Regions from separate parts of the Enterobacter sp. K510 genome, predicted to be linked through region 1. Evidence: predicted binding sites of a transcription regulator. Region 1 holds the regulator's gene; the other holds the start of a gene.

What was found. Region 1 encodes PhoB, which activates phosphate uptake and scavenging genes when phosphate is short. Its sites were predicted from a motif close to CTGTCATAAAACTGNCNNAT; they were not measured.
Region 2: a site for PhoB is predicted at 2,367-2,386, ahead of pitA (inorganic phosphate transporter PitA). Genes of this name have one in related genera too.

The regions. Positions count from the first base shown of each region.
Region 1 is NZ_JBNRLQ010000003.1:381,318-385,546, forward strand. It holds gene phoR (phosphate regulon sensor histidine kinase PhoR) at 134-1,429, opposite strand; gene phoB (phosphate response regulator transcription factor PhoB) at 1,451-2,140, opposite strand; gene sbcD (exonuclease subunit SbcD) at 2,338-3,540, shown strand; gene sbcC (exonuclease subunit SbcC) at 3,537-4,229, shown strand, end outside.
Region 2 is NZ_JBNRLQ010000005.1:246,760-250,988, forward strand. It holds gene uspB (universal stress protein UspB) at 335-670, shown strand; gene pitA (inorganic phosphate transporter PitA) at 726-2,222, opposite strand; gene ACQUTD_RS10905 (aminoacetone oxidase family FAD-binding enzyme) at 2,452-3,645, shown strand; gene ACQUTD_RS10910 (methyl-accepting chemotaxis protein) at 3,829-4,229, shown strand, end outside.

The DNA.
Region 1 (4,229 bases):
AAGAAAAACACATGGCTTATCATGCGAACAAAAAATCATCAGCCGTACAATAATCGGTCAGAAAAAGGTGAACCGGAACGCAAACAGGCCAGCATTAGCTGGCCTGCGGAAAGATAAGCTGACAGTCGGGGCGTCAGGCGCTGTTTTTGGCGATCAAACGTTCCGGCAGAATAAAACTGAAACGCGTGCCCTGCCCTGGCGTGCTGGTAATATTGAGGCGGCTGTCGTGATGATTGACCGCATGTTTAACGATGGCCAGCCCCAGCCCACTGCCGCCGGTCTGCCGGGATCGCGCTTTATCCACCCGGTAGAAACGCTCCGTCAGGCGCGGAATGTGCTCGGCCGCGATCCCCGGTCCGTTATCTTCAACGCAAAATTCTGCGCCGTGGGGTACGCGCTTCCAGCTCACCACAATATGGGTGGCGGGCGGCGTATGGTTGACCGCGTTATACACCAGGTTGGAGATGGCGCTGCGCAGTTGATCTTCACTGCCCAGCACTTTCAGCGAGCTGTCGATGTGGAACTCAATAGTCTGCTTTTGCTGGCTGAGGGTTTGCGCTTCCCGCTCCACCACCCGCAGCATCATCGGCACATCAATGGTTTCGTTCAGCAGTTGCACCGGCGAGGCTTCAATTTTAGAGAGCGTCAGCAGCTGGCGCACCAGCCCTTCCATACGTGAGGTCTGCTCGCGCATGGTATGCAGCGCTTTTTCACGGGGCGCGCCTTCCAGCGTCTGCTCCTGCATCATCTCCAGATAGCCCTGCAATACCGTCAATGGCGTGCGCAGTTCATGGCTGACGTTGGCGAAGAAGTTACGGCGCGCGCCTTCCAGCTGATGCATCTGCGTGACATCACGCGCCACCATCAGCAGTTGCTGATCGCTGTAGGGCATGACGCGAATTTCCAGATGGCGGCCATTATTCAGCACCAGATTGAGGGGCTTAAGGAATTCCTGACGCTTCAGGTACTGGGTGAATTCGGGATAACGCAGCAGGTTAAGGATGTTCTGGCCGTTATCGTCCGGCCAGCGCAGGCCCAGCAGTTGCTGCGCCAGACCGTTACACCAGAAGATCACGCCTTCTGCGGTGGTAAGCACCACGGCGTCCGGCAGCGACTCCGCGCCGCTGCGGAAGCGTTTGATCAGGCTGCCCAGTTCGCGACGGCGTTTTTTGTTACGCATCTGCATCTGGTGCAGCCCGTATAACAGCGGCTCCCAGCTACCGTGGCCCGGCGGCGGCGTCATGCTTCTGTCCACCCAGAGCCACCAGGAGAGTTGCAGTAAGTTCCAGAAATGCCAGACCAGTAATCCGGTGACGGCCGCCAGCAAAAACCACGGCAGATAACCAAATATGGCGCCGAGCACCAGCGCCGGGATGCAACACAGCACCAGCTCCAGCACCAGCCTTTTCCATGACAGCCGTTCCAGCACGCGTCACACTCCCTTCAGATGTTAGAAACGGGTCGAAAAACGATAACCCGTGCCGCGGACGGTCTGTACCATACGATCGTGGCCGCTATGTTCCAGCGCTTTACGCAGGCGGCGAATATGCACGTCAACCGTGCGATCTTCAACGTAAACGTTGGTGCCCCACACATGGTTCAGCAACTGTTCCCGGCTGTAGACACGCTCCGGATGGGTCATAAAGAAGTGTAATAGCTTAAATTCGGTAGGCCCCATATCGAGGGGATTTTCGCCGGTCATCACGCGGTGGGAAGTGGGATCCAGGCTCAGGCCCTGCATTTCGATCACCTCTTCCACCGCCATCGGCGAGATGCGGCGCATCACGGCTTTAATACGCGCCACCAGCTCTTTTGGCGAGAACGGCTTGGTGATGTAATCATCCGCCCCGGTTTCCAGACCACGTACGCGATCTTCTTCCTCGCCGCGGGCGGTAAGCATCATCACCGGAATATCACGGGTCAGGGCTTCACGCTTCACATGTTTGATAAACTGAATACCGGAACCGCCCGGTAGCATCCAGTCGAGCAAAATGAGATCGGGCCAGGGTTCATTCAACTGGTTCACCGCGCTGTCATAATCTTCCGCTTCGACAGGCTGGAAGCCGTTTTGCTCGAGGACAAAGCATACCATTTCACGAATTGGAGCTTCATCTTCCACGACCAGAATGCGTCTCGCCATAATTTGCCCTGTATTTATTAAGTCGCCAGTATATGTTGCGGTGGCATTATGCGTCAGATTTATGACAGATTTATGAAAATGATGACTGCCTGATGACTCAAGCCATTGTTTTATGACACTCGTGAAAAAACCGATAACTATCTTCACGCCGCTTAACGTTTATAATCGGCTTCACGCTTTTTTGCCATGGGATCGTTATGCGTCTTCTTCACACCTCTGACTGGCACCTGGGTCAAAACTTTTACAGCAAAAGCCGGGCCGCTGAACATGCCGCCTTTCTTGACTGGCTGCTGAAAACCGCGGAAGAACAGCAGGTGGATGTGATTATTGTCGCAGGCGACATTTTTGATACCGGCTCGCCGCCGAGCTACGCCCGCGAACTCTACAACCGCTTTGTGGTGAATTTGCAGCAAACCGGCTGTCACCTGGTGGTGCTGGCGGGTAACCACGATTCCGTCGCCACGCTTAACGAATCCCGCGAAATTCTCGCCTTTTTAAATACCACTGTGGTCGCCACCGCTGGCAGCGCGCCCTTTATGCTCAAACGCCGGGACGGCACGCCGGGCGCGGTGTTCTGCCCGGTGCCGTTTTTACGCCCGCGCGACATCGTGTTAAGCCAGGCCGGGTTATCGGGCAGCCAGAAACAACAGCTTTTGCTGACCAGCATCACAGCGTATTACCAGCAGCAGTATGAAGAAGCCTGTGCCCTGCGCGGGGAGCAGAGGCTGCCGGTTATTGCCAGCGGCCATCTGACCACCGTCGGAGCCAGCAAAAGTGACGCGGTACGTGACATTTATATCGGCACGCTGGACGCTTTCCCGGCACAGAACTTCCCGCCGGTGGATTATCTTGCTCTCGGCCATATTCACCGTCCGCAGCTGGTGGGCGGTCAGGAACATATCCGTTATTGCGGCTCGCCCATCGCGTTAAGTTTTGATGAAACCGGCAGGCCGAAAAGCGTCAACCTGGTGACCTTCAGCGACGGCAGGCTGGCGGAGGTGACGCCGCTGACGGTGCCGGTTACTCAGCAACTGGCGGTGATCAAAGGCGATCTGGCGGCTATTGGCGAACAGCTTGAGCAATGGCGCGACCAGCCGGTCAGCCCGCCGGTGTGGCTGGATATTGAAATCACCACCGATGAATACCTGGCGGACGCGCAACGGAAAATCCAGGCGCTTACCGGGGATCTGCCGGTGGAAGTGTTGCTGGTGCGCCGCAGCCGGGAGCAGCGCGAACGCCTGCTGGCGAGCGAACTGCGCGAAACCCTGAGTGAACTGAAGGTGGAAGAAGTCTTTGAGCGTCGGCTGGCGCTGGAAAGCCTCGACGAGGCGCAAAACGCGCGATTACAGACGCTGTTCGCGCAAACCGTTGACGCCCTGACGGAGGAAGACGACGCATGAAGATCCTCAGTCTGCGCCTGAAAAATATCAACTCCCTGAAAGGGGAATGGAAAATCGATTTCACCGCCGAGCCGTTCGCCAGTAATGGGCTGTTTGCCATCACCGGGCCGACGGGGGCGGGCAAAACCACCCTGCTCGACGCCATCTGTCTGGCGCTGTATCACGAAACGCCGCGTCTGAGCAGCGTCTCCCAGTCGCAAAACGATCTGATGACCCGCGATACCGCTGAATGTCTGGCGGAAGTGGAGTTTGAGGTCAAAGGCGTGGCTTACCGCGCTTTCTGGAGCCAGAACCGCGCCCGCAATCAACCGGACGGTAATTTGCAGGCGCCGCGCGTGGAGCTGGCGCTGTGCGCCGATGGCAAAATCCTTGCCGATAAAGTGAAAGACAAACTGGATCTGACCGCCACCCTGACCGGGCTGGACTATGGTCGTTTCACCCGCTCGATGCTGCTCTCCCAGGGCCAGTTTGCGGCCTTCCTCAATGCCAAACCCCGCGAGCGCGCCGAACTACTGGAAGAGCTGACCGGCACCGAGATCTACGGTCAGATCTCCGCGATGGTCTTCGAAAAGCATAAAACCGCACGACTGGAGCTGGAAAAACTCCAGGCCCAGGCCGACGGCGTGCAGCTGTTAAGCGACGAACAGGCACAGACGCTCAGCGCAGGTTTGCAGGCACTTACTGACGAA
Region 2 (4,229 bases), on a different contig from region 1:
GTCCCGCGTCCTGCATACTATTTGCGCGGGGAATGCCCGGCCTTAAGAGTATAATTGTAGTAGATATTTCTACCTTATAACGCACGATCTCTGCCGTCAATCCGCCTGGCTCACGCTTTACTGCAACAAATAATCGATTTGCAGACCATGATTACGATTAACCTTGTGGTAAAAAAATTAACGGATCTCCTACACTATTTAATGAACCGTCCGGATAAATAAATGTGATCCCGCTCGGTTTCTGGTAACACTCTTCACTGAACTGTTTTCGCTGAGTATCGGGGAGCGAGAGTCCCGGGGGATTTCTCCGTGGGCGGATCGCCGGGGAGGGGGTATGGTCAGCACCGTCGCGCTGTTTTGGGCTTTGTGTGTCGTTTGTGTGGTGAATATGGCGCGTTACTTCTCATCATTACGCGCATTGTTAGTGGTACTTCGTGGTTGCGATCCGTTGCTCTATCAATATGTGGATGGCGGAGGATTTTTTACCTCGCACGGACAGCCCAGTAAGCAGATGCGCCTGGTGTGGTATATCTACCAGCAACGTTATCTGGACCATCATGATGATGAGTTTATTCGCCGCTGCCAGCGGGTTCGTCAGCATTTTATTTTAACCAGCGCGCTGTGTGGCCTGGTGGTGGTTAGCCTGATCGCCCTCATGATCTGGCACTGAGCATAAAAAAAGCGGGCCAGTAAACTGACCCGCTTTGTATGCTTCCTGCCCGCGCTTAAATCAGTTTCAGCGCGATCCAGTACAGTCCGCCGGACAAAATAATCGACGCCGGTAAGGTGAATACCCAGGCCATTAAAATGTTGGTCACGGTTTTTCTTTGCAGGCCGCCGCCGTCCACAATCATCGTACCCGCCACGGAAGAGGAGAGCACGTGCGTGGTGGAAACTGGCATCCCGGTATAGCTTGCCAGACCAATGGAGACCGCTGCGGTCATCTGCGCCGACATCCCCTGTGCGTAGGTCATGCCTTTCTTACCAATCTTCTCACCGATGGTGGTCGCCACACGACGCCAGCCCACCATAGTGCCCAGACCCAGCGCCAGCGCAACGGCCATGATGATCCAGACCGGCGCGTATTCGATGGTGCTCAGCATATCGCCTTTCAGCTTCTTCAGCAGACGCTGGTCTTCAGCGCTGACATCCGGCTGTTTGGCCACTTTGTCGGTAATATCAGAGATACACAGCAAAATGCGACGCAGCTGGCCGCGCTGTTCTACCGGCAGTTTGTCGTAGCTTTCGATATTGGTCAGCATTGCTTTAGCGCGGTCCAGCGCGTTAATGGCGCGGCCCGGATGGCAATGGAACTCGTTCGGTTTGGACGCCACTTCTTCCGGCGTCGGGATCAGCGGGTCCACACCGGTGGCTTTTTGCAGCAGCGCAGGATGCTGCTGGAAGTAGGTCTCGACGTTATTTACCGCGTCACGGGTACGGGTGATGTCATAACCGGAGGCGTTCATGTTCACCACAAAGCCCGCTGGCGCTACGCCGATCAGAACCAGCATGATCAGGCCGATACCTTTCTGACCATCGTTAGCGCCGTGAGAAAAACTCACGCCGATAGCGGACAGGATCAGGGCAATACGCGTCCAGAATGGCGGCTTTTTCTTGCCGTCTTTCTTTTCACGCTCTGCCGGAGTCATATGAATGCGGTCGCGTTTTTTGCTGCCGTTCCAGAAACGACGCAGCAAAAATACCAGCCCGCCTGCGAACACCAGGCCAACGATAGGCGAGATGATCAGCGAGCCGAAGATATTGATAACTTTAGGAATGTTAAGCGCGTCCACCACAGAAGAGCCGGTCATCAGCGCATTGGTTAAACCAATACCGATAATCGCGCCAATCAGGGTGTGAGAGCTGGAGGCCGGCAGACCCAGGTACCAGGTGCCGAGGTTCCAGATAATCGCCGCCGTTAACATTGAGAACACCATGGCGAGGCCATGCGCCGAGCTGACGTTGAGCAGAAGATCCGTTGGCAGCATATGCACAATCGCATAGGCCACGCTCAGTCCACCCAGCAGAACGCCGAAAAAGTTGAACACCGCAGCCATAATGACCGCGAGTTGAGAACGCATCGCACGGGTATAGATAACCGTTGCCACCGCGTTCGCCGTGTCATGGAAGCCATTGATGGCTTCGTAAAACAGGACAAAGACCAGAGCAAGAAGAAGTAATAACCCGGTATGTAAATCCAGGCCGGCAAATAAATGTAGCATATACGTTACGCCATTTTGAGGTCATGAACGCGGCGCATTATCGTGGACAACCGCGGTGCGGGGAAAGTGAAATATAGACTTTTTTTGATAATTTTCCTTAGGTTGTAAAAGCGTAAAAACAATTATCTTTTATTTTTCAAATAGCTGTCATCGAATTGACATATTTTTGCTGGTGCGACCAGCGGCGAAAATTTACAATTCGCCGCTCATTAATCAAGAGGATCGTCGTGTGGAAAGGTTTGATGCCATCGTAATTGGCGCCGGAGCGGCCGGAATGTTTTGCGCCGCGCAGGCCGGACAGGCAGGTAAGCGCGTCCTGTTACTCGATAACGGTAAAAAACCGGGCCGTAAGATCCTGATGTCTGGCGGGGGCCGCTGTAACTTTACTAACCTTTATGTCGACCCTGCGGCTTATCTGAGCCAGAACCCGCATTTTTGTAAATCTGCCCTCGCACGTTATACCCAGTGGGATTTTATCGATCTGGTCGGCAGACACGGTATCGCGTGGCATGAGAAGACCCTCGGACAGCTGTTCTGCGACGATTCCGCCCAGCAGATCGTTGATATGCTGGTGGCAGAATGTACAGCGGGAAAAGTAGTGATGCGACTGCGCACTGAGGTGCTTGAGGTGGCCCGCGATGACGACGGTTATACGCTGACGCTGAACGGCGATACCGTCAGCGCCGACAAACTGGTGATCGCCAGCGGCGGCCTTTCCATGCCGGGCCTTGGCGCAACGCCCTTCGGCTATAAAATTGCCGAACAGTTTGGCCTTAAAGTGCTGCCGACACGGGCAGGCCTGGTGCCTTTCACGTTGCATAAACCATTACTGGAGCAGTTACAAACGCTTTCCGGCGTGTCGGTGCCCGCAGTGATCGAGGCGGAATACGGCACGGTATTCCGTGAAAACCTGCTCTTCACCCATCGCGGTCTGTCCGGCCCGGCGATCCTGCAAATTTCCAACTACTGGCAGCCGGGTGAATTCGTCACCATTAATTTGCTGCCGGAATGCGATCCTGAAAGCGTCCTCAATGAGCAGCGGGCGGCACATCCGAACCAGAGCCTGAAAAACACGCTGGCGATGCACCTGCCGAAGCGACTGGTGGAGTGCTTACAGTCGCTGGGACAGATCCCGGATGTGACCCTGAAGCAGCTTAACCCACGCGACCAGCAGGCGCTTATTGAAACGCTGACCCGGTGGAGGGTGCAGCCAAACGGTACCGAAGGCTACCGCACGGCGGAAGTGACCCTCGGCGGCGTGGATACCCATGAGCTGTCGTCACGCACCATGGAAGCGCGTAATGTGCCTGGACTGTATTTTATTGGCGAGGTGATGGATGTCACCGGCTGGCTGGGCGGCTATAACTTCCAGTGGGCCTGGGCCAGCGCCTGGGCGTGTGCGCAGGCACTCAGCGATAAATAAATTTTGATAGACTCAAAATATTTTTAGCAAATAGCCCGATAAGAATCGGGCTATTTTATTTCTCCGCTTTTCCGCAGCCATTAATTATATAAGCGTTCACTGCTAACTAATTTATAAAATTAAAGTTATTGAGCGTTATGCCGTTATCCATTCTATACCTCCCCTACCTGAGTCATATTTATCATGCTATGGAAAACCACCCAGGGTCGTTTTAGCCTGCTTCTTGTTGGATTTTTCTTTATTTTAGTGCTGGTTACGTTTTTCGTGATTAAGCATTTTGTCTCGCCGCAAATTGTCGCCACGGAAACGGAACTGGTTCGTCATACCGTTGCCCTGCAAAGTAACGCTATTAAAGAACAAATGAACCGCGTGAAAGCGCAGCAAAAAACCATCACTGAACTTGTCGGCACCCTCGACAGTGCGCAGATCGATCAACTGCTGCCAAATCTGGTAAACCAGTATGGCGATCAGAATGTGTTCGGCGGCGGTATCTGGCCATTACCCCGTCTGCGCGATCCTGAGCGCGAGAAGTTCAGCACCTTCTTTGCCCGCGATGCCGGTGGAGTACTGCAGGTCAATACCGT